DNA from 4 places in the Rhizobium sp. BK619 genome. Region 4 is predicted to be linked to each of the others. Evidence: riboswitches for the same ligand, from Rfam matches in the RefSeq annotation. Region 4 holds a riboswitch; each other region holds the start of a gene.
What was found. Region 4 has a riboswitch for cobalamin ahead of FHX14_RS14455 (CbtB-domain containing protein). Riboswitches for the same ligand answer to the same signal wherever they lie in the genome.

Region 1: it holds a riboswitch for cobalamin, as region 4 does, so the genes downstream of both, cobU (bifunctional adenosylcobinamide kinase/adenosylcobinamide-phosphate guanylyltransferase) here and FHX14_RS14455 (CbtB-domain containing protein) in region 4, are expected to answer to the same signal.
Region 2: it holds a riboswitch for cobalamin, as region 4 does, so the genes downstream of both, nrdH (glutaredoxin-like protein NrdH) here and FHX14_RS14455 (CbtB-domain containing protein) in region 4, are expected to answer to the same signal.
Region 3: it holds a riboswitch for cobalamin, as region 4 does, so the genes downstream of both, bluB (5,6-dimethylbenzimidazole synthase) here and FHX14_RS14455 (CbtB-domain containing protein) in region 4, are expected to answer to the same signal.

What each region holds. Positions count from the first base shown of each region.
Region 1 is NZ_JACIBH010000005.1:351,770-359,364, reverse strand. It holds gene FHX14_RS12050 (cobyric acid synthase) at 1-235, shown strand, start outside; gene FHX14_RS12045 (SDR family oxidoreductase) at 319-1,089, shown strand; gene FHX14_RS12040 (adenylate/guanylate cyclase domain-containing protein) at 1,350-2,438, shown strand; gene FHX14_RS12035 (chloride channel protein) at 2,445-4,235, opposite strand; cobalamin riboswitch at 4,491-4,887, shown strand; gene cobU (bifunctional adenosylcobinamide kinase/adenosylcobinamide-phosphate guanylyltransferase) at 5,270-5,794, shown strand; gene cobW (cobalamin biosynthesis protein CobW) at 5,799-6,848, shown strand; gene cobN (cobaltochelatase subunit CobN) at 6,853-7,595, shown strand, end outside.
Region 2 is NZ_JACIBH010000025.1:6,287-13,881, forward strand. It holds gene nrdE (class 1b ribonucleoside-diphosphate reductase subunit alpha) at 120-2,324, opposite strand; gene nrdI (class Ib ribonucleoside-diphosphate reductase assembly flavoprotein NrdI) at 2,303-2,719, opposite strand; gene nrdH (glutaredoxin-like protein NrdH) at 2,735-2,956, opposite strand; cobalamin riboswitch at 3,216-3,443, opposite strand; gene FHX14_RS32040 (heavy metal translocating P-type ATPase) at 3,781-6,027, opposite strand; gene FHX14_RS32045 (helix-turn-helix domain-containing protein) at 6,099-6,521, shown strand; gene FHX14_RS32050 (TIGR03862 family flavoprotein) at 6,589-7,595, shown strand, end outside.
Region 3 is NZ_JACIBH010000005.1:207,944-215,538, forward strand. It holds gene FHX14_RS11310 (NADP-dependent malic enzyme) at 43-2,355, shown strand; gene FHX14_RS11315 (ribonuclease H) at 2,373-2,906, opposite strand; gene FHX14_RS11320 (DUF2865 domain-containing protein) at 3,060-4,151, shown strand; gene bluB (5,6-dimethylbenzimidazole synthase) at 4,173-4,862, opposite strand; cobalamin riboswitch at 4,904-5,090, opposite strand; gene FHX14_RS11330 (DHA2 family efflux MFS transporter permease subunit) at 5,262-6,668, shown strand; gene FHX14_RS11335 (HAMP domain-containing methyl-accepting chemotaxis protein) at 6,867-7,595, shown strand, end outside.
Region 4 is NZ_JACIBH010000007.1:27,601-35,195, reverse strand. It holds gene FHX14_RS14475 (acetate/propionate family kinase) at 1-63, opposite strand, end outside; gene FHX14_RS14470 (inorganic phosphate transporter) at 355-1,956, shown strand; gene FHX14_RS14465 (bifunctional diguanylate cyclase/phosphodiesterase) at 1,966-3,537, opposite strand; gene FHX14_RS14460 (histidine phosphatase family protein) at 3,947-4,501, opposite strand; adenosylcobalamin (AdoCbl) riboswitch at 4,557-4,699, shown strand; gene FHX14_RS14455 (CbtB-domain containing protein) at 4,712-4,921, shown strand; gene FHX14_RS14450 (CbtA family protein) at 4,935-5,681, shown strand; gene FHX14_RS14445 (hypothetical protein) at 5,732-6,361, shown strand; gene FHX14_RS14440 (sulfite oxidase-like oxidoreductase) at 6,346-7,008, opposite strand; gene FHX14_RS14435 (sensor histidine kinase) at 7,120-7,595, shown strand, end outside.

The DNA.
Region 1 (7,595 bases), on a different contig from region 4:
GGCAATCGTCGATGGCGTGCCCGACGGCGCGATTTCCGCCGACGGCCGAATCATGGGCACCTACCTGCACGGGCTCTTCGGCAGCGACGCCTATCGCACCCGGCTGCTTCAAAGCTTCGGTCTTTCGGGCGAGCGGCGGAACTATCGTGAGAGTGTCGAGCAGGCGCTTGATGAGATCGCCGGAGAACTCGAGCGTTACCTCGATCCGCGCTGGTTGGCCGGGCTGCTCGGTTAGGCTGCCCCTCTTTGTACTCTTGCCAAATTAGTTGACTGAGTCCATTAATTCTCGCGGCGAGACCGGTTGAGAGTGATGAAACCATGAGCATATCGGATAGATTTTCATTGGCGGGTCAGGTGGCGCTCGTGACCGGCGGCGGCCGCGGTCTGGGCTTCGAGATGGTGCGGGTGCTTGCCGAGGCCGGCGCGCATGTCATCGTCACCGGACGCACAGCGGCGACGCTGGAGGAGGCCGTAAGGACGCTGCGTGCGGCGGGCGGCTCGGCGGAGGCTGCCGTGTTCGACATCGCCGACCGCGAGGCTCAGCGTGCTGTGATGGCCGATATCGAAAAGGTCCACGGCCGTCTCGATATTCTGATCAACAATGTCGGCGCCCGCGACAGGCGGCTGCTGACCGAATTCGACGATGATGGCATCATCGAACTGCTGCGGACCGATCTGGCCGCGGCGATGATGCTTTCGCGCGATGCCGCAGTGCTGATGAAGCGGCGCAATTATGGTCGCCTGATCGCAGTGACCTCGATCAGCGGTCATGTCGTCATGCCCGGCGACTGCGTCTATCCGGCTGCCAAGCAGGGCCTGACCGGACTGATGCGCGGTATGGCGGTCGAATTCGGCCCTTACGGCATCACCAGCAACGCGATTGCACCCGGCTGGTTCGCCACGGAGACGAACGCGGCAATGGCCGCGAATGAGGAATTGATGCCCTTCGTGCGCCAGCGCATCCCGGTCCAACGCTGGGGACGCCCGGACGAGATCGCCGGCGCGGCGCTGTTTCTTGCAAGCGGCGCCGCCTCCTTCGTCAACGGCCATGTATTGACTGTCGACGGCGGCATGACGGTCCGGATGTGAGGAGATACCCGCCGGCGTTGTGTCGGCTTCGTATGAAAAGACTTGCCGTTGATGACGGCTGGAAATATCGGCTTGGCGCGACTATCAATTAAGAGGGCGTCAGCCGGTTCGGCATCGCCGCCCATTTGCCCGATTTGCCGTCATAAGGTTGCGCCGGCTCATGTGGAGGTTCGAAAATTAGCGATCATATTCAATGGATTATAGAGCAGGGAATCACCAGCGATCATATCGGCGACCTCGTTGCCGGCCTGTGCGAACGGCTGATTGCGGACGGGTTTCCGATCTGGCGGGCGAGTATCAGAATGCCGTCGCTGCATCCCATGTATCGCGGCGTCGCGGCCAATTTCACGCGGGGCGGTGAGACCGTCCTTGAAAATGCCGAGCACGGTAGTGCGACGGAGCGTGACTTCGAGAAGACGCCGATCTTTTACCTTTTGAGCCGCGGCGAAAGAACGGGACGATGGAATTTGGCAAGCGGCGAGGGTCTCCATTATACCGAGCTTAACGAATTCGCGCTTTCCGGGGGCACGGATCACGTGATCAGCCTTTTCGAATTCCCGAAGGAAGTCGCGCTGCGCGGGCTCGGTTTCTCGCTGACGAGCGATGCACCGGGCGGATTTTCCGATGATCAACTGGCGGTCGTCGCAGAGCTATTCCCGGCACTCGGACTGGCAGCTTACCGCGTGGCGGTGTCGAAGACGGCGAGCGACATCCTCGCGGTCTATACCGGCGCCAGGACGAGCGCGCGCATCCTTGCCGGCGAAACCCGCAGGGGAATGGGCGGTTCCATCGATGCCGCCATCCTGCTGGCCGACCTTCGCAATTTCACGGCTTTGACCGAGGTCTATCAGCCCGCGGAGATCGTCGGGTTTCTCAATGAGCATTTCGAGCTGATCGGTCGGCATGTCGAGGAAAATTCCGGCGAGATCCTCAAATTCATGGGCGACAGCGTGCTGGCGATCTTTCCGACCGAGGCCGAGGATCCGCAAAAAGCCTGCAGAGCGGCGTTGGCTTCGGCGCAGAATCTGCTGAAGGCCAACGAAGAGCTCAATCGCGAGCGGACGCGCAACGGAGGCCCCGATATCGGCATCGATGTCGTGCTGCATCTCGGCGAAGTTTTCTACGGAAACGTCGGCGCCCACGACAGGCTCGACTTCACGGTGATCGGCAGGGCGGTCAACGAAGCCTCGCGGCTGGAAAAGCTCTGCGGAATGCTCGAGCAGGACCTGCTGCTGTCAGAGAGCTTCGCGGCGACGTCAGCCGTCCCCTGCGAGTATCTCGGATCGTTCGAATTGCGGGGCGTGTCGAAGAAGGCCGACGTCTTCCGGCTGGCCGGCGCAGCGTCATAGCGCCCTTCAGATTTCGCCGGAGACCTCGCGGCGGCGGCGGTCAAGTTCTTCGCTGTAGCGGCGCAGCGTATAACTTTCGCTGAGCTGGCCGATCACCTTGCGTTCGATCAGGTTGTTGACGACGGCGAGTGCTTCGCTTTCGCTCTTGTCGAAGATCGCCGCCGCCTGCCGGGCATTCATCTGCGGCTGCAGGAAATCGTTGCGATAATGGATGAAATCGGCGAGCGTCTTGCCCTCGTCCTGCGCGTCGGTCGGGTTGGCGTAGATCTCCGGCACCAGCACGAGGCCGGCATATTTGTCGCTCTCCTCGACGAGGATAACGCGCTGGGTCGAGCCGATCGGGAAGGCCTTCTTGAATTCCTCCAGCGAGATGCCCGCCCTTGCCGTCTTGACGTCGGCGCGCATCAGCTTGTCCACCGTCAAGTTGCGGATCCAGCCGACGTCATGGGCGCTGCGGATGCTTTCGCCGCGCAGATGGAAGCGCCATGTGGCGAAGGAGTATCCGAAGGTCGAGCGCACGACGAGCGAGGAGGTGATGACGGCGGCAAGCACCAGCGCTGTGATCGGGAAGTCGCCGGTGATTTCGAGTGCCAGGAACGTCATCGTCAGCGGCCCGCCGATGACGGCGACGGCAAGCGAACTCATGCCGACCACGGCATAAATGACGGGCGTCAGCGTCGCATCGGCAAAATAGGGACCGCAATAGGCAAAGAGCTTGCCGAGCAGGGCGCCCATGAACAGTGAGGCGAAGAACAGGCCGCCCCTGAAGCCCGAGCCGATCGAGATCGCCGAAGCCAAGGATTTCAACAGGAAGAGGCCGATCAGCGCCGGGATGGCGACGTCGCGGGAAAGGTTCAGATGCAATGCACCGTGGCCGGCCGAAAGCACCTGCGGCGAGATCATCGCCAGCAGCCCGACGATGATGCCGCCGAGCGCCGGGCGGAAGGGCGGGGCGATCGCGCTCTTGCGGGCCAGTTCCTCGACGAAGGCGACGCCCTGCATGATCAGGATGCCGACGCCGGCCGAGACCGCGCCGAGCAGCAGCGCCGGGATATAGTCGGCCGGCACGACCGCACCGAAGCCGCCGATATCGATGGTGAAATCGCCATGGGTGAGCAGCCTTGCGATCAGGGTGGAAACGAGGGCCGAGACGACCACAGGGGTCAGCGAGACGATCGTATAGGTGCCGATGATCAGTTCGAAGGCATAGAAGGCGCCGGTCAGCGGCGCGTTGAAGGCGGCGGCGATGGCGCCGGCTGCGCCGCAGCCGACGAGGACGCGAAGATCCGAACGGCGAAGCTGCAGCTTCAGGCCGAGTTTCGAGGCGAGGCCGGCGGCAAGTTGGGTATAGCCGGCCTCCAGGCCGACCGAGGCGCCGAAACCGTTGGAGATCAGGTTCTGCACGGCGACGATGATGCTGTCGGTCAAGGACAGGCGGCCGCCATGCAGCGCATTGGCCTCGATCGGGTCGACCATCGGCTTCTTGCGGCGTTTGGCCAAAATGAAGAGCAACAGGCCGAGCAGGATGCCGCCGATGACCGGGGCGGTGAGCAGCAGCAGCTTGTCGTCGATCACCGACGAGCTCAGCCTTTCGCTGTCGGCGATACCGAAGATCAGCTGATGCAGTTCATTGGAGACGAAGCTCATGCCGGTCACGGCAAGACCGGAAGCAATGCCGACGGCAGCGCCCGCCAGAGACAGCCCGACTTCGCTACGGCGGGTCAGCGCCCGCAGCCGCCCCGGATCGAAGAAAACACACAGCGCTCGGAACCGGCGCCGATCCAATTTCATAAGCATGGCAAGACAACTAGGCAGGAAGAGGCCCGGTCAAGGGCGATGGCGCAGTCCGCTTGCAGTGCAATTGCGGCGAAAAGCCGGCGCGTAGGTCAAATATTTATGACGTAAGCCTCTGATAAATGACGATATTCCTGGTCGAGTAAGTCGTGTTTCAGTGAGCGTGCCTGCCTTGCCGCCGATGGCCGACCGCCAAGGCCGGTTGACTTCACTCTTGAGCTTGCCTAACCATCCCTCAACGGATGGTCATCTGACCATCCTCGGATACTAACGGATGGTTCCGGATCGGCGTTACGCCTTCCGGATGAAAAGGGAATGTGACGGGGCGGACCCACACCGGGCGCCTTCATCACAGCCGACCCCGCGACTGTAGAGCGGTGAGGGTCTTCCATCCGGCATCGAGCTCTTCCGGCTGGCAGCTTGCAATCGTGCAGGCAGGCGGGACGGGCGACATGCCGGAAAAGCCACTGGACATGCATGGTGATCAACCGGGGTCGGACGCCTCCATTTCTACGAATCGTCCACCTTTTCACCGATGCAGCCGGGAAGGCGAGGCAGATCCGCTGGCACGATCAGGGGCGACCGGTTTCCGGTCCGCCCCGATCGCGGCCGACAACCGCGAGCCAGGAGACCTGCCATTCGTGCCGGGCGAAAAGCCCAACCCTGGGCAAGAGACCCGCTGCCAGCACGGAGGTTGTTTTGGCTGAACGATTGAATTCGGCATGGCTTGGTGCGGTCAATGGCGCAACGGGTTGGACGAGGGGGCCATACGGCTCGCAATTTATTGTCCTTCGCTTGCGCTATGCGCATTCGCTTCTATCGTCGCTCACCCCCTCATCCGGCTGCCGCCACCTTCTCCCCGATGGGGAGAAGAGGTACGTGGCGACGCCTCGGTCCCTCTCCTGCCACTGCGATCAGAGAGACGGTCAAAGACAAAAGCTTGCTCCCTCTTCTCCCCAGCGGGGAGAAGGTGGCCCGAAGGGTCGGATGAGGGGGGCGGCACGGCGGGCCCTATCCTGCCAAAGGGCGGCGCTCACATGACGGTTGGCCCGATCACTACAGTCTTCATCCTCGGCGGCGCACGCTCCGGCAAATCCCGCTTTGCCGAATCCCTCGTGGTTTCAAGCGGCCTCAACCGCCACTATCTCGCGACCGGGCGGGCCTGGGACGAGGAGATGCAGGCGCGCATTGCCCAACACAGGGCCGATCGCGGCCCGTCATGGACGACGCATGAGGAGCCGCTCGATCTCGTCGGCAAGCTCGCCGCCATCGACGGCGAGGACCGCGTCGTGCTGATCGATTGCCTGACGCTCTGGGTCACCAATCTGATGATGGCGGAGCGCGACATGGCCGGGGAATTTTTGGCGCTCGCCGATTATTTGCCGCGGGCAAAGGCGCGGCTCGTTTTCGTTTCCAACGAGGTCGGCCTCGGCATCGTACCGGACAATCGGATGGCGCGGGATTTTCGCGATCATGCCGGCCGGCTCCACCAGATGATCGCGGCAAAGGCCGCCGAAGTCTATTTTATCGCGGCAGGCCTGCCGCTGAAAATGAAGGGTTAAGTCCATGAACCAGCAGAAGATTCCCGCAACCGTCATCACCGGCTTTCTCGGCGCCGGCAAGACGACGATGATCCGCAACCTGCTGACCAATGCAGGCGGTAAAAAGATCGCGCTGATCATCAATGAATTCGGCGATCTCGGTGTCGACGGCGAGGTGCTGAAGGGCTGCGGCGCGGAGAACTGCAGCGAGGACGATATCATCGAGCTGACCAATGGCTGCATCTGCTGCACCGTCGCCGACGATTTCATTCCGACGATGACAAAGCTCTTGGAGCGTGAGCAGCGGCCCGACCATATCGTCATCGAAACCTCGGGCCTCGCTCTGCCGCAGCCGCTGGTCGCCGCCTTCAACTGGCCTGACATTCGCACCCAGGTGACCGTCGACGGCGTCATCACGGTCGTCGACAGCGCGGCTGTCGCCGCCGGCCGGTTCGCCGACGACCACGATGCCGTCGAGGCGGCGCGCAGCGAGGATCAATCGCTCGATCACGAGAGCCCCATCGAGGAACTGTTCGAGGACCAGCTCACCTGCGCCGATCTCATCGTGCTCAACAAGACCGACCTGATCGACGTGGCCGGCCTCGGCCGGGTGCGCGACGAGGTCGCCTCCCGCACCCTGCGCAAGCCGGTGATGATCGAGGCGAAAAACGGCGAGGTGCCGGCCGGCATTCTGCTCGGCCTCGGCATCGGCACGGAGGACGATATCGCCAACCGCAAGTCCCATCACGAGTTGGAGCATGAGGACGGCACGCCGCACGATCATGACGAATTCGACAGCTTCGTCGTTGAGCTCGGCCCCGTTGCCGATCCGGCCGGCTTCGTCGAGGCGCTGAAGAGCATCATATCAGCCCATGACGTGCTGCGCCTCAAGGGCTTCGTCGATGTTTCGGGCAAGCCGATGCGCCTGCAGCTCCAGGCCGTCGGCAGCCGTATCGACCACTATTTCGATCGAGCCTGGGCGCCTGGGGAAAAGCGCGGTACGCGCCTCGTCGTCATCGGCCTGCATGAGATGGATCAGGGTGCGGTGAAGGCGGCAATCGAGGCGCTGGCGTAAGCCCATGCATCTGCTTCTGGCCCAGCAGGGAACGATCAGCGACGGCGAAGAGGCAATCGATCTCGGTCAGACGCCGGGCGATATCCTGTTCCTGTCGGCCGCCGACAGCGAGCTCGCGGCGATCGCGGCCGCCCATCGCGCCTGCGGTGGGCCGCATTCGCTGCGGCTCGCCAGCCTGATGAGCCTCAAGCATCCGATGTCGGTCGATACCTATGTCGAGCGCACGGCGCGGCACGCCAAGCTCATCATCGTCCGTGCGCTCGGCGGTGCCAGCTATTTCCGCTACGCGCTGGAGGCGCTGCATGCGGCAGCCTCCCGCGCCGGCGCGCAGATTGCGGTGCTGCCGGGTGACGCCAGGCCGGATGCAGGGCTGGTACCCTTCTCGAACATCGCAGCCGATGATCTCGATGCACTCTGGGCCTATCTGATCGAGGGCGGCGATGCCAATGCGCGCGCCTTTCTCGATTATGCCGGGGTGATGCTGTCGGGTGCGGAAAAGCCGGCGCCGGCAGTACCGTTGATGAAAGCCGGCATCTGGTGGCCGGGGCGGGGGCTGATCGGGGTCGAGGAGTGGCGGCAGGTGACCGCGCCGTCGTCAGCTGAGGCCGCGATACCCCCCTCTGTCCTGCCGGACATCTCCCCCACAAGGGGGGAGATCGGCAAGTCGCTTGGGCTTCCAACGAAACAAACTTATGAGGATGCCGCGCGCTCGGCCGAAGAGATGGAGCGAAGCCTCGCATCCCCGAT
Region 2 (7,595 bases), on a different contig from region 4:
GCAAGCCGCAAGCTCTCCGTTCCCTCGCAACCTCTCGCAGGGCACGTCCCCTCTCCCCGTTTTTTACGGGGAGAGGGTTAGGGTGAGGGGCATCTTGCTGGTCCAAAGCCGAATTCAAATCACAGCGTACAAGACACACACCCCTGCACCTCGGTGCCGGACAGCGCCATCTGGCGAAGGCGGATGTAGTAGATCGTCTTGATGCCCTTCTTCCAGGCGTAGATCTGCGCCTTGTTGATGTCGCGCGTCGTCGCCGTGTCGCGGAAGAACAAGGTCAGCGACAGACCCTGGTCGACATGCTGGGTCGCCGCCGCATAGGTGTCGATGATCTTCTCCGCACCGATTTCGTAGGCGTCCTGATAATAATCGAGATTGTCGTTGGTCATGAACGGCGCCGGATAATAGACGCGGCCGATCTTGCCTTCCTTGCGGATTTCGATCTTCGAGACGATCGGATGGATCGAGGAGGTCGAGTGGTTGATATAGGAGATCGACCCGGTCGGCGGCACCGCCTGCAGATTCCGGTTATAGAGACCGGAGGCCATGACAGCCGTCTTCAGCGCTGCCCAATCTTCCTGTGTCGGAACAAGGATGCCGGCGTTATCGAACAGCGCCCGCACCTTCACCGTCGCCGGCTTCCATTCCTGCTCGGTATATTTGTCGAAATATTCGCCGGAGGCATATTTCGAGTTCTCGAACCCCTTGAAGCTGGTGCCGCGTTCGAGCGCCAGCAGATTCGAGGCGCGGATCGCGTGATAGGTCACCGTGTAGAAATAGATATTGGTGAAATCGACGCCTTCTTCGGAACCGTAAAAGATACGTTCGCGGGCGAGGTATCCGTGCAGGTTCATCTGGCCGAGGCCGATCGCGTGGCTTTCGTCATTGCCTTTCTCGATCGACGGAACCGAGGCAATATGGCTCATATCGGAAACCGCCGTCAGCGCCCGGATCGAGGTCTCGATCGTCTTACCGAAATCGGCGGAATCCATGGCGGCCGCAATGTTCAGCGAGCCGAGATTGCAGGAAATATCCTTGCCGAGATGCTTGTAGGAGAGGTCGTCATTATATTCGCTCGCCTCACTGGCCTGCAGGATCTCCGAGCAGAGATTGCTCATCGAAATACGCCCGGCGATCGGGTTCGCCCGGTTCACCGTGTCCTCGAACATGATGTAGGGATAACCGCTTTCGAACTGGATTTCGGCAAGCACCTGGAAGAATTCCCGCGCCTTGATCTTCTTCTTGGAGATGCCGGCATCTGCCACCATCTCCCGATATTTTTCCGTCACCGAAATCTCGGTAAAGGGCACACCATAGACGCGCTCGACGTCATAGGGCGAGAACAGGTACATGTCCTCGTTGTTCCTCGCGAGTTCGAAGCTGATGTCGGGCACGACGACGCCGAGCGACAGCGTCTTGATGCGGATCTTCTCGTCGGCATTCTCACGCTTGGTGTCGAGGAAGCGCATGATGTCAGGGTGATGGGCGTTGAGATAGACAGCACCCGCTCCCTGGCGGGCACCGAGCTGGTTGGCATAGGAGAAACTGTCTTCGAGCAGCTTCATCACCGGGATGATGCCCGATGACTGGTTCTCGATCTGCTTGATCGGCGCGCCGGCCTCGCGGATGTTCGTCAGCGACAGCGCCACGCCGCCGCCGCGCTTCGACAATTGCAGCGCCGAATTGATCGACCGGCCGATCGATTCCATATTGTCCTCGACCCGCAGCAGGAAGCAGGAAACCAGTTCACCGCGCTGTTTCTTGCCGGCATTGAGGAAGGTCGGCGTCGCCGGCTGGAAACGGCCGGAAATGATCTCGTCGACCATGTCGCGGGCAAGGGCCTCGTCGCCACGCGCCAAAGTGAGCGCGACCATGCAGATGCGATCCTCGTAGCGCTCGAGATAGCGCTTTCCGTCGAAGGTCTTCAGCGTATAGCTGGTGTAATATTTGAAGGCGCCGAGGAAAGTCGGAAAACGGAATTTCCTGGCATAGGCCTGGTCGAACAGGTCGCGGACGAAATTGAAGGAATATTGGTCGAGAACCTCCTGCTCGTAATAGCCCTCGGTCACGAGGTAATCGAGCTTTTCCCTCAGATTGTGAAAGAACACGGTGTTCTGGTTCACATGCTGCAGGAAATACTGCTTCGCCGCCATGCGGTCCTTGTCGAGCTGGATCCTGCCCTCATCGTCATAGAGGTTCAGCATGGCGTTCAGCGCGTGATAATCGAGCGCTTCCGCCGCTTTCAAAGGGCGTTCGCCGGCGGGATGAGCAAAACTGTTATGCGATTTTGCGCCCGCATCCCGCGTCAGAGTTGTTCCCGTGTCCAAAATCGTTCCATTCCGTGTTTGACGTTGGCGACATCCTCCTCCGTGCCGATGAGCTCGAACCTGTAGAGGTACGGCACCCGGCATTTCTGCGAGATCACGTCGCCGGCGAGCCCGTATGTCTCGCCGAAATTGCTGTTGCCCGCGGCAATCACGCCACGAATGTGTCCTCGGTTCTCCGCATCGTTCAAGAAACGGATCACCTGCTTGGGAACGGCGCCCTTTATGATCCCTGGGCCGTCGCCGCCGCTATAGGTCGGCACAACAAGCACGAAGGGTTCGCGGATATGGAACGCATCCGCACTGCCCGCCGGAATGCGCGCCGCGCGCAGTCCGAGCCTGGCAACGAAGCGATGGGTATTTTCGGATCGGCTGGAATAATAGACGATCAGCCCCATCGCCTTTTTCCTCGGTCAGGAGAGCGCGCTGATCATATCGGGGCGGAAACCCGCCCAATGCCGCTCGCCGGCGATCACGACCGGCGCCTGCATGTAGCCGAGGCTGCGGACACGATCGAGCGCTTCGGCATCCTCGGAGATATCGACGATGTCGTAATCGACGCCCAGCCGGTCGAGGGCGCGATAGGTGGCAGTGCATTGGACGCAGGCGGGTTTGCTGTAGACGGTAACGCTCATCATGTTCCTCGTGATGTCAAAGAATTCAGGACGCAAGACAGGGATCGGGCGCCTTGCGGCGTCCGGGGCAACGCTTGATAGTGATCTGCAAGTCGGCGCTTTAAACGCCTGAGACGTTCCCTTTCGGGATTTGCGCGGGCGGCGGCCTTGATATTCTGGACATGACTTCAACCCCGAAGTGCTCATGCGGACGTTCGGGGCAGCGCAACAGGCGCGGATCATTCCGCTGTCATGCACGCGACCTTCCGGACACCCCGCCCGTGGACATCTAGTTCAAGGCAGGTCTCCTGGCTTGCGGGTCGAAGCACCCTGCCCCAGCCTTCCCGAGGCATCATGCCTCAGTGACCTGAAATCGGACAGTTGCTCGCCGCTCACAGTTGCGGGGGCAGCTCCGGCCTTGTTGCGCCGTCATGGCGAAACGCACCGTATTCCCGTCTTAGCCCGCGATCCGACACGAATCGAAGGAACCTTGAACACTAGATATAGTACGCGAATCAAAAATCACGTCAACGGATGGTTTGTGCGTTGCGTTACGGCAGGTTTGAAATCACTGCGTTCCAGTGAAAAACATGGATAACGAAGGCTTAAGCAAAAGAGGCTGTGGAGAAGGCCGGAACGAAGAGCGCCGGCCTGTAGCCGCTCTCAATTCGATGGCAAACCTCCCTCCACGTCATCCTCGGCCTTGTGCCGAGGATCTGCTGCCAATCGACCGAAGGCAGATGCCCGGGACAAGCCCGAGCATGACGAAAGAGGGGCTGGCGCCCGTTGTCAGTGGTCTATGCCACTCTTCAGATGACCAGCGACGCAAGGACAGTATCGGATGTTTACATCCTTATCCGAAGCAGCCTGAGCGCATTGATCGTCACCAGCACGGTGGCGCCGGTATCGGCGAGAATCGCCGGCCAGAGCCCGGTGATGCCGGCAATCGTCGTCACCAGGAACACTGCCTTCAGTCCCAGCGCGATGCTGATATTCTGCAGGATATTGCGCATCGTCCGTTTGGACAGTTCGATCATCCGCGCCACGTCGCCGACGCGCCCATGCAGCACGGCGGCATCCGCCGTCTCCAGCGCCACATCGGTGCCGCCGCCCATGGCGATGCCGATATCGGCAGCGGCCAGCGCCGGCGCATCGTTGATGCCATCGCCGACCTTGGCGACGATGAAGCCCTGGCCCTTCAATTCGCCGACGACCCGCTGTTTATCCTCAGGCATCATCTCGCCGCGCCAGTCGATGCCGAGCATGCCGGCAACGGCTGCTGCCGTCCGCTTGTTGTCGCCCGTCAGCATCATTGTATTGACGCCGGCCGACTTGAGCGTGGAAAGCCCGGTCTTGGCATCCTCGCGCGGCTCGTCGCGCATGGCGATAAGGCCGACCGCAACACCATTGACGAGCAGCACCGATACGCTCTTGCCCTCGTCGTTCAGAACAGTAATGCGTGCATCCTTGTCGCCATCGAGTGCTCCGCGCTCGCGGGCAGCGGACGGCGACAGCAGATCCAGCGTCTCGCCGCCAACTTTGCCGCTGACGCCCTTGCCTGGCAGCGCCTCCAGCTCGAAGGCCGGCGGCACGGGAAGGCCGTCGGCCTTGGCGCGGTTGAGGATCGCCAGCGCCAAGGGGTGGCTGGAGCCCTGCTCCAGCACTGCTGCGCGCGACAAGATCTGCGCCTCACTCAATCCGAAGGAAACGATGTCGGTCACCTGAGGCTTGCCTTCGGTTAGCGTGCCTGTCTTGTCGAAGGCGACCATCGTCACCTTGCCGAGCGTTTCCAATACCGCGCCGCCCTTCATCAGCAGCCCGCGCCGCGCGCCTGCTGAAAGCGAGGCGGCAATCGCCGCCGGCGTCGAGATGACCAGCGCGCAAGGGCAACCGATCAGCAGAATGGCAAGGCCCTTATAGACCCATTCGTTCCATACGCCGCTGAGCAGCAGCGGCGGAACGACCGCGACCAGGGCTGCAACCACCACCACGCCCGGCGTGTAATAACGCGAGAACCGATCGATGAAACGTTCCGTCGGCGCCTTCGATTCCTGCGCCTCTTCCACCAGCTTGACGACGCGGGCGATGGTATTGTCGGCAGCGGCCGCCGTGACGCGAACCTTGAGCACCGCATCGCCATTCACCGTTCCGGCAAAGACGACGGCATCGACACCCTTTCGCACCGGCGTGCTCTCGCCCGTTACCGGCGCCTCGTCGATCGCGCTCTCGCCCGAGACGATGATGCCATCCGCCGAGATGCGGTCGCCCGGACGCACCATGATGATCGCGCCGACGGCGAGGCTTTCCGCCGGAACCTCCCGCGTCTGACCATTGTCTTCCAGCAGCGCATTCTTCGGCACCAGAGCCGTCAGCGACTGGATGCTTTCGCGCGCCTTGCCGGCCGCGACACCTTCCAGCAGCTCGCCGACGAGGAAAAGGAACACGACGGTCGCCGCCTCCTCGCCCGCATTGATGATGACGGCGCCGACGGCGGCGATCGTCATCAGCATTTCGATCGAAAACGGCGTGCCGGAGAGAGCCGCCATGACAGCGCGCCGCGCGATCGGCACCAAGCCGACCAGCATGGCGACGATGAAGGCATAGGATCCGATCGCCGGCACCAGATGGCCGATGGCATAGGCGGCAATGAGCGCTGCACCCGAGAGGATGGTCAGCCGGCCCTTCTTGCTCTGCCACCAGGGACCGGTCGTCGGCCCATGGTCGTGTCCATGCAGACCTTCGATTTCCTTCTCGCCATGGTCATGATCGTGACCTGCGTGATCATGGCCGGTATGATCATGACCTTCGTGATCGTCATGGTCGTGATCGTGATGATCGTGCGAACCATGGTCCCGCGCCGGCGCTGCGCTTCCGGCAAAGGGCGAGACCGAATAACCGAGCCCCGTCACCTTCTTCTCGATCGCCTTGAGGTCGCTGCTGCCGTCATGCCGGACGGTCATCGTTCCCGCCATCACCGAGACGGAAACATCGGCGACCCCGGCCACGCGCCTGACCGCGGTATCGATCTTGCTCGCGCAGGCGGCGCAATCCATGCCGCCGACCCGGTATCGTGTCTCGCTCGTCTCAGCCATGATCCGTTTCCTTGTCAAACAGAAGCATCCCTCCTACATCCTCTAGCGACTAGAGGTGCAAGAGGAAAATCATGAAAAAGATCACGATCGGTGAAGCGGCTCGCCGGAGCGGGGTCAAAGTGCCGACGGTGCGTTATTATGAGAGCATCGGCCTGCTCGCGGCGCCGAGCCGCAGCGAAGGCAACCAGCGCTCCTTCGAACCTGCCGATATCAGCCGGCTTGCCTTCATCCGCCATGCCCGCGAACTCGGCTTCGAGATCGAAGCGATCCGCACGCTGCTGACCCTGCAGGATGATCCGCACCAGTCCTGCGCCTCCGCCGATGCCATCGCCAAGGCTCGTCTCGTCGAAGTCGAGCAGCGCATCCGCAGCCTGATGGCTTTGAAGGCCGAGCTGGAAACCATGGTGGAAGGCTGCGGCCACGGCCGCGTCGACCAATGCCGTGTCATCGAGGTTCTCGCCGACCACGGCCAGTGCACGCATTCGCATCACTGATCCCGCCCTTGCAGGCAAGGCGCAGCCGCGCCAAAACGGCACCAGAAAGAATCGGGCAAAGACATCCATGAGCCAGAAGCGAATTGCCATCATCGGCGGCGGCCCGGCGGGCCTGGCGGCCGCCGAGCTGCTCTCGCTCTCGGGCCATGCGGTGACGGTCTACGACGCCATGCCGACTTTCGCCCGCAAATTTCTGCTGGCCGGAAAATCGGGGCTGAACATCACCCATTCCGAGGATTATGCCCGTTTCGCCACGCGCTTCGGTACCGCCTCTGCCCGGCTGCGGCCGGCTCTCGATGCCTTTACCCCTGGCGATATCAGGGATTGGGCGACAGGCCTCGGCACGGAGACCTTCGTCGGCTCGTCCGGCCGGGTCTTCCCGACGGTGATGAAAGCCTCTCCCTTGCTGCGCGCCTGGCTCAGACGATTGGAGGCGCAGGGCACGACGCTGCGCACCCGCCACCGCTGGATCGGTTTTGCCGAGGAGGGTCTCGCTTTCGAAACGCCGGAAGGGCGCAGCATCGTCCATTGCGACGCCGCCCTGCTGGCGCTCGGCGGCGCAAGCTGGCCGCGCCTCGGCTCGGATGCGGGCTGGCTGCCGTGGTTATCGGAGAAGGGTGTCGAGATCGACGCCTTCCAGCCCGCCAATTGCGGCTTCGTCGTCGGCTGGAGCGAAAACTTCCGCGAGCGTTTCGCCGGCGAGCCGGTGAAATCGGTCACCGCCACCTCCGAAGCCGGGACATTGCCCGGCGAATTCGTCATCACCACAACCGGTATCGAAGGCAGTCTGGTGTATGCCCATGCGGCGAGCCTCCGCGACCGGCTGCTGGACCGCGGCAGCGCGGCCCTGACGCTCGACCTCGCCCCGGGCCGGACAGTGGAAAGGCTGGCCCGCGATCTCGCGCGGCAGGACGCCAAATCGAGCTTTTCAACCCGCCTGCGCAAGGGCGCCAGCCTCGACGGCGTCAAGGCGGCATTGCTGCGGGAACTCGCTCCCGAGCGCGACAGAGCCGATCCCGGCCGTCTCGCCGGCCTGATCAAGGCCCTGCCGGTGCCGGTTCTCGAGACAAGGCC
Region 3 (7,595 bases), on a different contig from region 4:
ATGTATGGAGGAACTTCAAAAAAGACGTGCACGGAGGCGGCAATGGATCACCAGGAAAAATCCAAGACGGAAAAGAACCTGACAAGCGGCGATCTCGACGAGCAGGCGCTGTTCTTCCACCGCTATCCCCGCCCCGGCAAGCTGGAAATCCAGGCAACCAAGCCGCTCGGCAACCAGCGCGACCTGGCGCTCGCCTATTCGCCCGGCGTCGCCGCCCCCTGCCTTGCGATCCGCGACAATCCCGAGATGGCGGCCGAATATACCTCTCGCGCCAATCTCGTCGCCGTCATCTCCAACGGCACCGCCGTGCTCGGCCTCGGCAATATCGGTCCGCTGGCGTCAAAACCGGTCATGGAGGGCAAGGCGGTGCTCTTCAAGAAATTCGCCGGCATCGACGTCTTCGATATCGAGATCGACGCGGCAAGTGTCGACCAGATGGTCTCGACCGTCAGCTCGCTGGAGCCGACCTTCGGCGGCATCAACCTCGAGGACATCAAGGCGCCCGAATGCTTCGAAGTCGAGCGGCGCCTGCGCGAAAAGATGAAGATCCCGGTCTTCCACGACGACCAGCACGGCACGGCGATCATCGTCGCGGCCGCGATCCTGAACGGACTGGAACTCGCCGGCAAGGCGATCGAGAACGTCAAGATCGTCGCCTCAGGCGCCGGGGCCGCCGCCCTTGCCTGCCTCAACCTGCTTGTCATTCTCGGGGCAAAACGCGAAAACATCTGGGTCCACGATCTCGAAGGCCTCGTTTATGAGGGCCGCACCGAGCTGATGGACGAATGGAAATCCGTCTACGCTCAGAAGAGCGACACCCGCACGCTCGCCGAAAATATCGGCGGCGCCGACGTTTTCCTCGGCCTGTCCGCCGCCGGCGTGCTCAAGCCCGAACTGCTGGCGCAGATGGCCGACAAGCCGCTGATCATGGCGCTCGCCAATCCGACACCAGAAATCATGCCCGACCTCGCCCGCGCCGCCCGTCCCGACGCGATGATCTGCACCGGCCGCTCGGATTTCGCCAATCAGGTCAACAACGTCCTCTGCTTCCCCTATATCTTCCGCGGCGCGCTCGATTGCGGCGCCGAGACGATCAATGAGGAAATGAAGATGGCGGCCGTGCGCGCCATCGCCGCCCTTGCCCGCGAAGAGCCGTCCGATGTCGCCGCCCGCGCCTATTCCGGCGAAACCCCGGTCTTCGGCCCGGATTACCTGATCCCCTCGCCCTTCGATCCGCGCCTCATCCTGCGCATCGCGCCTGCAGTCGCCAAGGCTGCCGAACAGAGCGGCGTGGCGCGCCGCCCGATCCAGGATTTCGACGCCTATCTCGATCAGTTGAACCGCTTCGTCTTCCGCTCCGGCTTCGTCATGAAGCCAATCTTCACCGCGGCCAAGGCCGCCGAGCGTAAGCGCGTCATCTTCTCCGAAGGCGAGGACGAACGCGTGCTGCGCGCCGCCCAGGTGCTGCTGGAGGAAGGTCTTGCCGACCCCATCCTCATCGGCCGCCCGCAGGTCATCGAGACGCGCCTGAAGCGCTACGGCCTGCGCATCCGGCCGCTGCAGGATTTCGAGGTCATCAATCCGGAAGACGATCCGCGCTTCCGCGAATATGTCGATCTCTATTTCTCCCTCGTCGGCCGCCGCGGCGTCATCCCGGAGGCCGCCCGCACCATCGTGCGTACCAATACCACCGTCATCGGCGCGCTGGCGCTGAGGCGCGGCGAGGCCGATGCGCTGATCTGCGGTCTGGAAGGCCGCTATGAAAAGCATCTGCGCGATGTCCGCCAGATCATCGGCAAGCGCAAGAATGTCCGCGATTTCTCAGCCCTCAGCCTGATGATCTCGCAGCGCGGCGCCACCTTCTTCACCGACACCTACGTCACCTTCAATCCCAGCGCCGAGGAAGTTGCCGAGGCAACGGTGCTGGCGGCCGAAGAAATCCGCCGTTTCGGCATCACCCCGCGCGCTGCCCTCGTCTCGCACTCCAACTTCGGCTCTCGCGAATCCGAAAGCGCCACGAAGATGCGCAACGCCCTGCAGCTGGTGCGCGAGACCGCCCCAGATCTCGAGGTCGACGGCGAAATGCATGGCGAAAGCGCCATCACCGAGGCACTGCGCAAGCGCGTCATGCCGGATACGACGCTGCACGACGAGGCGAACCTGCTGGTCTTCCCGAACCTCGACGCCGCCAACATCACGCTCGGCGTCGTCAAGTCGATGACCGACGGCCTGCATGTCGGCCCGATCCTGCTCGGCACCGCCCTGCCCGCCCACATCCTGGCGCCTTCGGTCACCTCCCGCGGCGTCGTCAACATGGCCGCCCTCGCCGTGGTCGAGGCATCGCAGCCGGCGTAAGCCGGTTGCCGGCAATGTCAGCCACCGGCTATCGACAGGCGGCCTTGATCTGCGAGCGCATCCGCGCGCTCATTGCCGGTAATACCCGAATGCCCCTTGCACCAGGCAATGGTCACCAGGGCATTTCGGGACAGCTGAAGATCGACGGCTTTCCAGAGGTCCGCATTGTCGATCGTTCGCCTTCGTCCATTCCCGTTCGGACTGCTCTTCTTCCAGCCGTTATTCTTCCAGATATGTCGCCGGCTGTTGCAGCCTTTGACGGCATAGATGGAATCGGACCAGATGATCGCGGCTTCGCCCGCTGTTTGGCTATTGATCCACATGGCTGCCCTGAGAACAGCGGTCAATTCCATGGAATTATTGCTGGAGTCTTCAGCGCCACCGAGGCCGGAGGCGATCTCCACCGCATCGCGATAAGCGACAAACGACCAGCCTCCATGCCCGGAACCGGGCTCATAACAACCGTCCGCGAAGACGTGCAGCCCCTGCTGGGATTCCGCTACGCCTGATGCCGGTGCGGATGATCTGATCTCGTCGCGAATGCCTGTCATTTTCACCGGGTCTCGGGCGATTGCTGGATAAGATCGCGTAAATACGCTAGGATTTTCTTTGAGCTTATTAAGAGAAATAGATTAAGAGGAAACGCGCGGCGAGGTGACGTCGCATTCGCCCCACCGACCGTTTGCTCATTCCGGGACGACGCCGTGAAACGCCGAAACCTGTCTCTTGCCCTCCTCCTCGCCTTCGCAGCGCCCGCCGCTGCGCAGACCAGCGCGATCTGCGAGGATTTGCGCGGCCGTCTCGCCGACCTGCCGCGATCGATCGGCAATAGCAACGGCCCGGAAGCCCGGCAATATTCCAGCGCCATGGCCGAGCAGAACCTCGAGCTGCGCAAGGTTCGCAACGACCTGCGCAGTTACGGCTGCACCTCAGGCAGCATGGTGGTGATCGGCGGCGAAAATGCCGATTATTGCGCCGAGCTCTCGCAAGCCGAAACCCGGATGATCGACAATATCGGCTATCTCCAGGACCGCCGTAACGAGCTGGCCGGCCGGAACGGCGGCGATGACGCCCGCCGCGAACTGATGGCCGCGCTCGACCAGAACGGCTGCAACAGCGAAAATTTCTACGCACCCTCCGAGCGCAGCGCCAACGACCCCGCCCCGAGCATCGAGGAACAGGCGATGCGCTCCGATACCTTCATACCGCTCGGCGGCGGCCAGGAGGCCGATCCGCGTTACGGTCTGCCGCGGGCCGACATGCTCTCGCCGGTCAGCACCATCTGCGTGCGCAGCTGCGACGGCGGCTTCTTCCCGATCAGCTCGAACGCCACGTCGGTCGATTTCGGCCGCGATGCGCAGACTTGCGCCAAGATGTGCCCCGGCATCGAGACCCAGCTATTCTATCGCGACGTGACGAGCACGGAAGCCTCGAACATGATCTCGGTCGCAACCGGCACGCCCTACAGCGCCATGAAGAACGCCTTCGCCTACAAAAGCCGCGCGCCCGGCGAGAAAAACGCCTGCGCCTGCAATCTCACCGCCTATTACGACGAGATGCGCGGCAAGCAGGCGGTAAGCCAGCCGCCGCAGCAGGGATCGATCACCACCATCCGCACCAATCCGCCGGTGAAGGATACAGCCGCCGCCGCCGCGCCACAGCCATCGATTCCGGAGCGTCCCTACGACCCCACGCAGAACAAGGTCCGCCAGGTCGGCCCGCAATTCCTCGCCGGCGACCAGGGCTCGATCGACCTTGCCAATCCTGCCGCACCTGGCCCCCAACCGCAGCAGTAGCAGCCACAGCAGCAGTGATCGCTACCTCTCGCTCCTTCCCCAGCCATCGTGGAAGACGAGTTCCTCGAGCGGCAGCCGCTGCCGCCAGCCTTTGACCGAGAGTTCCGGCTGGTCATAGAGCCGGTCGACGAAACCGGCGCAGAGCCAGGCAACCACCTCGATATGCTCGGGGATGCCGAGAATGGTCTTCAAGTCGGCTTCGTGAAAGATGCTCACCCAGCCAATGCCGACCCCTTCGGCGCGGGCCGCCAGCCAGAGATTCTGAATGGCGCAGACTGTGGAATAGCTGTCCATCCGCGGATTGTGCGTGCGCCCCAGCACCACGCTGCCGCCGCGGGTAGGATCGCAGGTCACGCAGATGCCGAGCGGCGCCTCCACGATGCCTTCGAGCTTGAGAGACCGATAGGCCTGCCGCCGCTCGCCCTCAAACATCAATGCCGCTTCCTCATTGGCCTTGGCAAAGGCATCCCGGATTCGGGCTCGCACCGTTTGACTTTTCACCAGGATGAAATTCCACGGCTGCATGAAGCCGACGGAGGGTGCGTGATGGGCGGCCGTCAGCAGCCGTTCCACCACGTCGTCGGGCAAGGGCTCGGGCAGGAACTGGCTGCGAACGTCGCGCCGCGTCATGATCGCATGATAAACGGCCTCGCGTTCGGCCGAGGAAAAACCGGACGCCGCAGACAGGGCATCCTCATCAAAGGGTCGCATCGTCAAATCCCCAACAACGCAACCGCCCGCCGTCCGCGCGGGTTGGGTCTATCTTGCCAGGCCGGTCTTCTGACTTGGCGTCACCCGTCTGCCGCAGCCTTCCCGGCGGAAGCCAGTGGCATGATGAGCGGCATACGTCGGCCTTACAGCGTTGGGCACGTTCCGGTCTTGCACCGGATTCCCGATTCTCCCGCTTGAAAAGCGGGCACCTGACGGCGCATCTATTTCAGCAAACCCGCCCTGCCGCAAGCGGCCTCATGCCGCATTCTCCCGTATGTGACATCGATCGCGTGGACAGCCGCGCATCGCTGCCGTAGAAACGAACCGATCCCAACCGACGCCCGTTGCGCCGCAATATTCCTCTTTGCACCCCGGTTGCCCGTGCCCCGCCTGACACCCATGATCCTTGCGGTCGCCCTGTTCATGGAACAGATGGATTCGACCGTCATCGCCACCAGCCTGCCGGCGATCGCCGCCGATATCGGCACCTCGCCGATCGCGCTGAAGCTTGCCATCACCAGCTATCTGGTGGCGCTGGCGATCTTCATTCCGATCAGCGGCTGGATGTCGGATCGTTTCGGCGCACGCAACATCTTCCGCATGGCGATCTTCGTCTTCATGATCGGCTCGGTCGCCTGCGCCTTTTCCAATTCGATCGCGGCCTTCGTCGTCGCGCGCCTGATCCAGGGCGCCGGCGGCTCGATGATGACGCCGGTCAGCCGCCTGCTGCTGGTTCGGGGAACGCCGCGCCACGAACTCGTCGATGCCATGGCCTGGCTCACCATTCCCGCGCTGATCGGCCCGATCATGGGGCCGCCGATCGGTGGTTTCCTCACCACCTATCTCAGCTGGCACTGGATCTTCTGGATCAATGTCCCGATCGGCGTGCTCGGCATCATCCTCGTCACGCGTTTCCTGCCGACGGTCGAACCGCGCAGTCCGCGGCCGATGGATTTTCCGGGCTTCTTCCTTTGCGGCATCGGCTTTTCCGGCTTCGTCTTCGGCCTTTCGGTGATCAGCCTGCCGGCCGTACCCGTCATCTACGGCTATGTCACGGTGGCCGTCGGCATCCTTGCCGGCCTCCTCTATCTCCTGCATGCCCGCCGCGCGCCTTATCCGCTGCTCGATCCCAAAATGTTCCGCTACCCGATGTTCCGGGCGGCGATCCTCGGCGCCTCGAATTTTCGCATGGGGCTCGGCGCCCTGCCCTTCCTGATGCCGCTGATGCTGCAGCTCGGCTTCGGCCTGACGCCGCTGCAATCGGGCTCAGTCACCTTCGTCAGCGCGCTCGGCTCCATGGGGTCGAAATTTGCCGCCTCGCGCACCTTCAATGCCTTCGGCTTCCGTACCGTCATATCGATCACCACCTTGCTGGCGGCAATCTGCCTCGGCCTCAACGGCTTCTTCACCGCTGAAACGCCGCTGCCGCTGATCATGGCCTGCCTGCTGATCGGCGGCCTTTTCCGCTCCATGGCCTTTTCGGGCGTCAACGCCATGGCCTTCGGCGATGTCGATGATGCCGACAGCAGCCAGGCGACCGCGATCAACGCCGTTGCCCAGCGTATCTCCATGGCGATGGGCGTGGCGATCGCCGGCGGCATCCTCGAAATTTCGAGCAGTCTTCATGGCGGCAGGCTGCTGGTTGCGGATTTCCACATCGCCTTTTTCAGCGTCTCGGCGATTTCGGCTCTGGCCTGCATCACCTTCCTGCGCCTGCCGCGCGATGCCGGCGCCGAATTGACGACGCGCCGCCGCAAGCACCACCAGCCCGAGCCTGAAGAGGCGATCGCGGAAAACAGCCCTTAATCGGACAGGTCGCCGCTCCGGTATCCCATTCTACTTTATGATTTATTCACACATCAAAGACACACTGCGTCTGCGCGTTTTGGGTCGCTATCAGGACATGGGCATGAGCGCTCGTGATGTGACCGCCGGCGTGGATGCCCGTGTTGATACGCCGGTCGGGAACAGATCCGACTGAGCCGCAATTCCAGGCCCCGCGGAATGTTCCAATTTTTGAAGACGATGCCTCTGACAGCCAAGCTGGCGGCGATTATCGTGACCGTCAACCTTTGCGGCATCTCCGCCTTTGCCACCTACACCTGGATGTACGAAACCAAGGCGTTGATCGATGGCGCCAAGGCCAACTGGTCCAAAGATGCGGAGCAGTTTGCGTCTCTGGCCGCCGGCGGCGTGAAATGGGGCAAGGCGAATGCTGTGCGCGAGGCCTATTCGCTCTATCGCGACGACCCCTCGCTTGATCTTGTGCAGTTTGCCGCCTTCAACGCCGAACCTGCTGCCGTCGATACGTGGACACGCGACGGCATCAGCGGTTTGCCGGCACCCGCCGATCTGGCAAAGAGCCTCAGCGCCAAGCCCGAGAAAACGACGATCGATGACAGCGGAATATCTGCTGGCGTCGTCACGATCATTGCGCCGCTTCCGCTGGATAAATCGGGCAAGGCGACCGGTTACGTCGTCACTAACTGGTCGGTCGAAAAAATCGCTGCCGAAGTCAAGCAGAAGGTCCTGATTTCGCTGCTGACGCAGTTCGTCATCACCGCCCTCGCCGTTGTCGCCTTCCTTCTCGCCATGCGCAGCCTCGTCGGCCGCCCCCTCCGGGTACTCAGCGAACGGATCAGCGCGCTACAGAAGGGCGATCTGGCCTCTCCCGTCACCTATAGGGAAAATGGCGACGAGATCGGTTTTCTCGCACGTGCCTTGGAAGTTTTC
Region 4 (7,595 bases):
GACGCCGATCTTGACGGTCGAGGAACCGGCATTGAAGGTCAGGAGGAGGTCGGTCGATGACATGATCTTCAGGGGCTCCGCGCGGAGGTGAGATGGCCGAACTTAGCGCCGGGGCTGCGGACGGGAAGGCATCTGTTCGCCCCTGGCTTATTTTGTCGCTGTGTAGCCTATCACCGTAACCGGCTTGGACTGTGACGCTCATCCCTCACGAATGCGCGGGCGGCAAGCCGGTAATGGCCAATATCGACTGATGTCAGTGCCTTAGATGGCGAACCAGACAGGCGTCATGAGAGCTTCACGCTGCGGAATTATTAACAAAAGGCAAATTTGCAAAACGGAATAAGGAACTATGCCATGGCCGATATTGCCCCCAGCCAGGTTCATAGCGACACTTCCCACCCGCTCCACAGCTCGAATTCATCAGGCAAATGGTTCTTGCCGCTCTTCGCGCTCGTTCTGGTCTGCGGTCTTGGATATGTCGCCTATGCACTCGGACGCGACCTGACAACCGCAGTTGCAGTTCCCTGGATTCTCCTGGGCCTTGCGCTGCTGATCGCGCTCGGCTTCGAATTCGTCAACGGTTTCCACGATACGGCCAATGCCGTCGCCACCGTCATCTACACCCGTTCGATGCCGGCCGAATTCGCCGTCATCTGGTCGGGCTTCTTCAACTTCCTCGGCGTGCTGACTTCGAGCGGCGCCGTCGCCTTCGGCATTCTGGCGCTGCTGCCGGTGGAACTGATCCTGCAGGTCGGCTCCGGTTCCGGCCTTGCCATGGTCTTCGCGCTGCTGATCGCCGCGATCGTCTGGAATCTCGGAACCTGGTATCTCGGCCTGCCGTCGTCGAGTTCGCATACGCTTGTGGGATCAATCATCGGCGTCGGCCTCGCCAACCAGTTCCTGGCGCCGGCAGGCACGGCGACGAGCGGCGTCGACTGGTCGCAGGCGACCAATATCGGGCTGTCGCTGCTGATCTCGCCGCTGATCGGCTTCGGTCTTTCCGCTGTTCTGCTGTTGGTGATGAAGCTGCTGGTGCGCAACAAGGCGCTCTATGCCGAGCCGAAGGGCAACCAGCCGCCGCCGCTCTGGATTCGCGCGATCCTGATCTGCACCTGCACCGGCGTCAGCTTCGCCCACGGCTCCAACGACGGCCAGAAGGGCATGGGTCTGATCATGCTCATCCTGATCGGCCTGGTGCCGACGGCCTTCGCGCTGAACCGCACGCCTGATGTGAACTATCTCGAAGCCTACAAGTCGGCATCGGTCCAGGTCGAAACCGCGCTCGCCAAATATGTGAGGCCGGGTGTCGCCGTCACCGACTACAAGGCCGAGGTCAGCAACGCCGTCAAGAACAAGACCTGGACGGATGCGACGACACCGGCCCTGCAGCAATATATCCATCAGACAAGCGCCGAAGTCGCCGCCTTCCCGACGCTCGAAGCGGTGCCGACCAATCTCGTCGGCAACGTCCGCAACGACATCTACCTGATCGGCGAGGCGCTGAAGCTGATCGACAAGCAGAAGCTGCTGCCGATGGATGCCGGCGATCTCTCGGCGGTCACGAACTACCACAAGGCAGTCGACAATGCGACGAAGTTCATCCCCCTCTGGGTGAAGGTGGCGGTCGCGATCGCGCTTGGCCTCGGCACGATGGTGGGCTGGAAGCGCATCGTCGTCACCGTCGGCGAAAAGATCGGCAAGACGCATCTGACGTACGGTCAGGGCGCGGCAGCCGAAGTCGTGGCGATGGTCACCATCGCTTCGGCCGATCACCTCGGCCTGCCGGTCTCGACCACGCATGTCCTGTCGTCAGGCGTCGCCGGCACCATGGCGGCGAACGGTTCCGGCCTGCAATGGTCGACCGTGCGCAACATGCTGATGGCCTGGGTGCTGACGCTGCCGGCCTCGATCGCGATTGCCTTCGTGCTCTTCGTGATCCTGCGCCAAGTCTTTTAAGCCATAGCGTCAGGCCGTGGAGGCCAGACTGGCATTGCGATCGCTGATGAAGATGCCCGCCTCGGCGGCGGGCATCGCCTTGCCGAAAAGATAGCCCTGGCCGATGTCGCAGCCGAGCTGCAGCAGGAAGGCGAGCTGCCCGTGCTCCTCGACACCCTCAGCGGTGGTCTTGATGTTGAGACTCCGGCCGAGGCCAAGCATGGCGCGGACGATCTTTTCCTGACGTTCGTCGCCGCGATAGGTGGCGATGAAGCTTTTGTCGATCTTGATCTTGTCGAAACGATAGCGGGCGAGCTGGGCCAGGCTCGAATAACCCGTGCCGAAATCGTCGAGTGCGATCTGGATGCCGGCCGCGTGGAGTTCATCAAGGATGACGGCGGCGATGGCCGGATCCTGGATCAACGCGTTTTCGGTGATCTCCACTTCCAGGCGCTGCGGCGGCAGCCGGCTTGCCGAAAGCACCTTGAGAATGCGCGACGTCAGCAGCCTGTCTTCCATCTGTACCGGCGAGACGTTGAAGGACAGCATCACATGGTCCGGCCAGGTGAGTGCGTCGCTGCAGGCCTGGGCGAGAAGATCCTCGAACAAGGCCGTGATCATCCCGGTTTCCTCGGCGATATCGATGAAGACCGGCGGCGGGATGTTGACGCCGTCCTCGCCGATCCAGCGCGCCAGCGCCTCGAAGCCGCAGAGCTGACCGGTCTTCAGGTCGATCAGCGGCTGATAAAAGGGTTTGATCGCCTTGTTGGAGATTGCGGCACGTAGCCTGGTTTCCAGCGCAGCGCGTTCCGCTACCTTGTCCTGCATAGCCGGTTCGAAAACCAAATAATGGTTGGGGCCGCGTGATTTCGCCTCGTACATGGCGAGGTCGGCCCGATGAGCGGCATCCTCCAGCGGTTCGGTTCCCTCGGCCCAGCGGTCGTAGCCGACGCTGGCGCCGACTTCGACGGCAAAACCATCGATATGGATCGGCCGGGTGACCGCCTGGATCAACAATTTGGCAAAACGCTCCTCGCGCTGCGCCGTCAGGGCAAAGGCCACAATGATGAATTCGTCGCCGCCGAAGCGATAGACGCAATCGGCATTGCCGAGCGCGCAGATCCTTCTGGCAACCTCGATGAGCAGAATATCGCCGCCCTTGTGGCCGACGAGATCGTTGACTTTCTTGAAGCCGTCGAGATCGACGGAGAAAAGCGTGACGTTCTGGTCCCACTCCTCGATCTGGTCCTCGTCGTCCTTGATCGGCCGTGACAGGATCTTGCGTTCGAAGGCGTAGCGGTTCGGCAGCTTGGTCAGATGGTCGTGAGTTGCGGTCCAATCGGCCTTCGCCTGGGCGGCGGCGCGCAGTTCCGTTTCCTTGCGCAGGTCGGCAATGCGCAGCACCGAATAGATGAAGCTCATGGCGCCGGCGATGCCGAGAGCCAGAACGAGTTTGTCGGCACCATATTCGCCGAAACCGGTCATGAAGAAGACAAGGCTGTCGTCAAGCTGCAAAAGCGCGCCGAGGAGCCAGAGAGTTATCCCAAGCCCGACGATCGATACGCATTGCCTTCCGGCCCTGCTCTGGAAAAACACCGGCATATGGCCTTCTCCATCTCCACCCTATGCCGGACTATCATGGAAGTCTGAAATGTTCGTTGAAACCAGAAGGCGAATTTTTGGGGACAGCAGCCTGTTGCTGCACCGTCGAGAGACGGACGCGCTTCTCGTGACGCGGGGAAGGGAAAGAACGAAGGCGAGCGTGCTGGTGCATCGCTCGCCCTTTCTCGTGTTTCAGGCGGTGACCATCAACAGCGGAACGCTGACGATGAGACCGACCAGAACCGTGATTGTGGCGACACGCATTAAACGCAGGCGACGCGTGCGCTCCCCACTCCAATCATATGTCATGTCTTCCATCTCCTTGGGACAAGGAAGTAGTCCCGGCGAAACCGGGTTCAATAGAGATGACGCGATTTGCTTGTGTAAGGCTGGATAAGATGAGGGATCGCTAATGCGGGAAGCGCAGAGACCAGCGCCGTCCGTTGCTGGTCATGCGAATGACGGCGAGCGGCTCGATGTCGACGAGCCAGAAGGAGGAGGGCGGCGCCTGGAGCGCATGCGTGATCGCTGTCCGGATGACGGCGGCGTGGCTGACGGCGATCACATGGCCGCCGAGGGCGGTCTCATTGTCCATCCAGTTGGCGACGCGTGTTCGAAGATCAACAAGGCTCTCGCCGCCGTGCGGGACCGTTTCCGGGTTCGTCATCCAGGCCATGAGGTTCTCCGGCTCCTCGGCCTCGATCGCCGCGATCGACTTGCCGGCCCAGCGGCCATGATCGCAATCGCCAAGTGCAGGGTCTATGCGAGCTTGAAGGCCGAGCGCGTCGACAGTCTGGCGGGCACGCAAAGCCGGGCTTACGGCAATACGATCGGCGCGGGGCAGGGCGACCATCCTGCCGGCTTCCTCCGTTGCCTTGGCTTCCAGCGGTTCGTCGATCGGAAACAGGGCTTTGCGGCTCGCCGCCGTTGCACCATGGCAGATCCAGGTAAGGCGCATGTTCATACAGTAGGGCAGCCCTTGGCCGGCAGGTGAAGTATCGTTGACAGTGTCTTCGGCGTGCAGATATAACCGGGCTGTTGCGGGTTTGGAAGCCGGTGGAAATCCGGCGCGGTCGCGCCACTGTGACCAGCGTGTCGAAGGTTCTTCGCGCTGGAAGTCAGACCTTACCGCACAAGCACTCTTTCGACTGAACGCGTCATTCCGGAGGAATACATGTCTGACACCACTTTCGCGCCCGTCGCGGCACCGGCACCGATCCCAGTAGGAGAAATCCTGCCCTGGGCGATGTTCGGCGGCCTGCTGATGCTGATCGCCATCTATTTCGTCGGCACCGAGGAAGGCGCGACCGCGCTGTTCAACGGCATGTATGTGCACGAATTCGTGCATGACGCCCGCCACCTCCTCGGCTTTCCCTGCCACTAAGGGGGATACTGACATGGTCGGAAATCTTCTACTTCGCGGCATGCTCGCGGGGCTGATTGCTGGCATTCTGGTTTTTGCTTTCGCCCATATCTTCGGCGAGCCGCTGGTCGATGCGGCAATCGCCTTCGAGGAGGCGAGCGCCCAGGCGGCCGGCGAAGCTGCCGAACCTGAAATCGTCAGCCGGGCCACACAGGCCGGTCTTGGCCTTTTCACCGGTGTCATGGCCTACAGCGTTGCCGTCGGCGGTCTTTTCGCGCTCGCCTTCGCTTTCGTGCATGGCCGCGTCAGCAATCTTTCGGTGCGCGGCACCTCGGCGGTCATCGCCCTTGCCGCCTTCGTGGCGATCGTGCTCGTTCCCGCTTTCAAATATCCGGCCAACCCGCCGGCGGTCGGCAATGCCGATACGATCGGCGTCAGGACTGAGCTGTTCTTCCTGATGATCGTCGTTTCGCTCTCCGCCCTGATCGCCGCGGTGGCTCTGTCGCGCCGCCTCTCCCAGCGTTTCGGCCTCTGGAACGGCGCGATCATCGCCGGCATCGCCTATCTCGTCTTCATCGGCCTCGTGCTCTATCTGCTGCCGCCGATCAACGAGGTGCCGGAGAACTTCTCGGCCATGGTGCTCTGGCGTTTTCGGACGACAACGCTCGCCATGCATGCGATCCTCTGGGCAACACTTGGCCTTGCCTTCGGGGCGCTGGCGGAAAAGCGGCTTGCCGTGAAGGACGGGCAGCGGAGCCGGCCGGCGAGGGCCTTCCACTGAACGCATCGAGGGGCGCCGTTTTGCCGGCGCCTTTAGGTTTTCGGGCCACTATGAAAAGCTGCAGAACCATAACACTCCTGTCGACGGCTTTTGCCGCCGGTTTCTTTTGCCTGCCTGCTGAAAACGCCCTTGCGCATGGCCGCAGCGACGGCGGCAGCCATGCCGGCCTCGATATCCCTGAAATCTCGCATGGAGAGATGGCGGTGATTTCAGACTATCGCGGCCGAATTATCGACCTGGCGTCCCGCGCGGTCGATACGAACGAGCCGTTCCGGCGCATTCTGAACTATGCCGAAATCCAGTATTCCTACTGTCTCTGGGGCCGGATGCCGGGCAGCGTGGGCGACGAGGAGAGCCCATTCAACGAATGCGCCCATGCCTATCTGGCGGCGGCCAAGGCGGTCTTGCTCTCGATGCGCGAGATGCCGGGGGAGGCCGTTGCGGCTGATGAAATCATTTCCGCGGTCGATGCCGACATGGTGCGGCGCAGCCTGGCGCTCATCACCTGCCGGTTCAGCGGCGAGGCCTTCAACACCGCCGATGTCGTCAAACCACGCTGGAATAAGGTGCCGTTTCATCTAGCCAGCATGGCGTCGCTGACGGGGCTTGCCGCTCTGTTCGCGCTTGTGGTGTTTGCACTTCGCCACGGTCTGCGGCCGACGGCTCAATCGTCGGAATAGCGCTGCTCGCGCCACGGATCGCCATACATGTGGTAGCCGTTCTTTTCCCAGAAGCCGGCTTCGTCGTCCGGCATCAGCTCGATGCGGCGCAGCCACTTGGCGCTTTTCCAGAAATAAAGATGCGGCACGACGAGTCGCATCGGGCCGCCGTGATCCGGCGTCAGCGGTTGGCCTTCCCAGGATGTCACAAGGATTGCGTCCTCGGCGGCGAAATCGGCAAGCGGCAGGTTGGTGGTATAGCCGTCATAACTCGTCAGCATGACGTAACCGGCTTGCGGCTTCGGCATGGCGAGATCGAGCAGATCGCGGGTCGAAACACCCTTCCATCTATTGTCGTAGCGCGACCAGGTGGTGACGCAGTGGATATCGCTGACCTTGGTGCTCTGCTCGATCGCCTGGAAGTCGGCCCAGCTGAGGCTGAGCGGCGTTTCGACGAGGCCGCCCACATCGAGCCGCCAGCTATCGGTGGAGATGGCGGGCTGCTGGCCAAGATCGAGCACCGGCCAGTTCTTGACGAGGTGCTGGCCGGGCGGCAGGCGCTCGGTTTCAGGGCGGGCGATGCGGCCGGTCAGGAACTTGCCCTCAGCCGCCCAGCGCCGCTTGGAGCTGGTAAGCTTGCTGTCGGCGGGCGTGTTGTCGTCGCTCATGAGCGGAGCCTCCTTGCGATGCCGCAATAGGACATTCGGCCTGCCGGGTGTCAAGTTTCGGCAGGCTCTTGGAAATCCCTTTCGGCGTCACTAAACTTGAGACTGTCGGGTATGCCTCGCTGGGGAGTGGAGGCGGAAAGGGAGGAGCCGGACCTGTCTTCGAGATATCACGCGATAGCGGCGTTGTTGGTGGTGCCGCTGATCATCTTCGCCTTCTTCACTTATGGAAGCGCGATCGCGACGCGCGCCTATATGGGGGAGGCATCGGCGCAGGCGGGAACGGCGCTGCGCCTTGCCGTCTCGGCGCTCAGCGGCCATCTCAACCGCTACGAGGCGCTGCCGGCGCTGATTGCCGATCACGACGACATCAAGGAACTGGTGAGCGCGCCCGACGACACAGCCTTGCGCGATGCGGCCAATCTCTATCTCAAGGAGATCAACGGGCTGCTGAAATCCTCCGATATTTATGTGGTCAAGCCGGATGGAGAGACGATCGCGGCCAGCAATTACGACGGACCGGGAAGCTTCGTCGGACAGAATTTCAGCTATCGGCCGTATTTCCAGGATGCGATCGAAGGCCGCCAGGC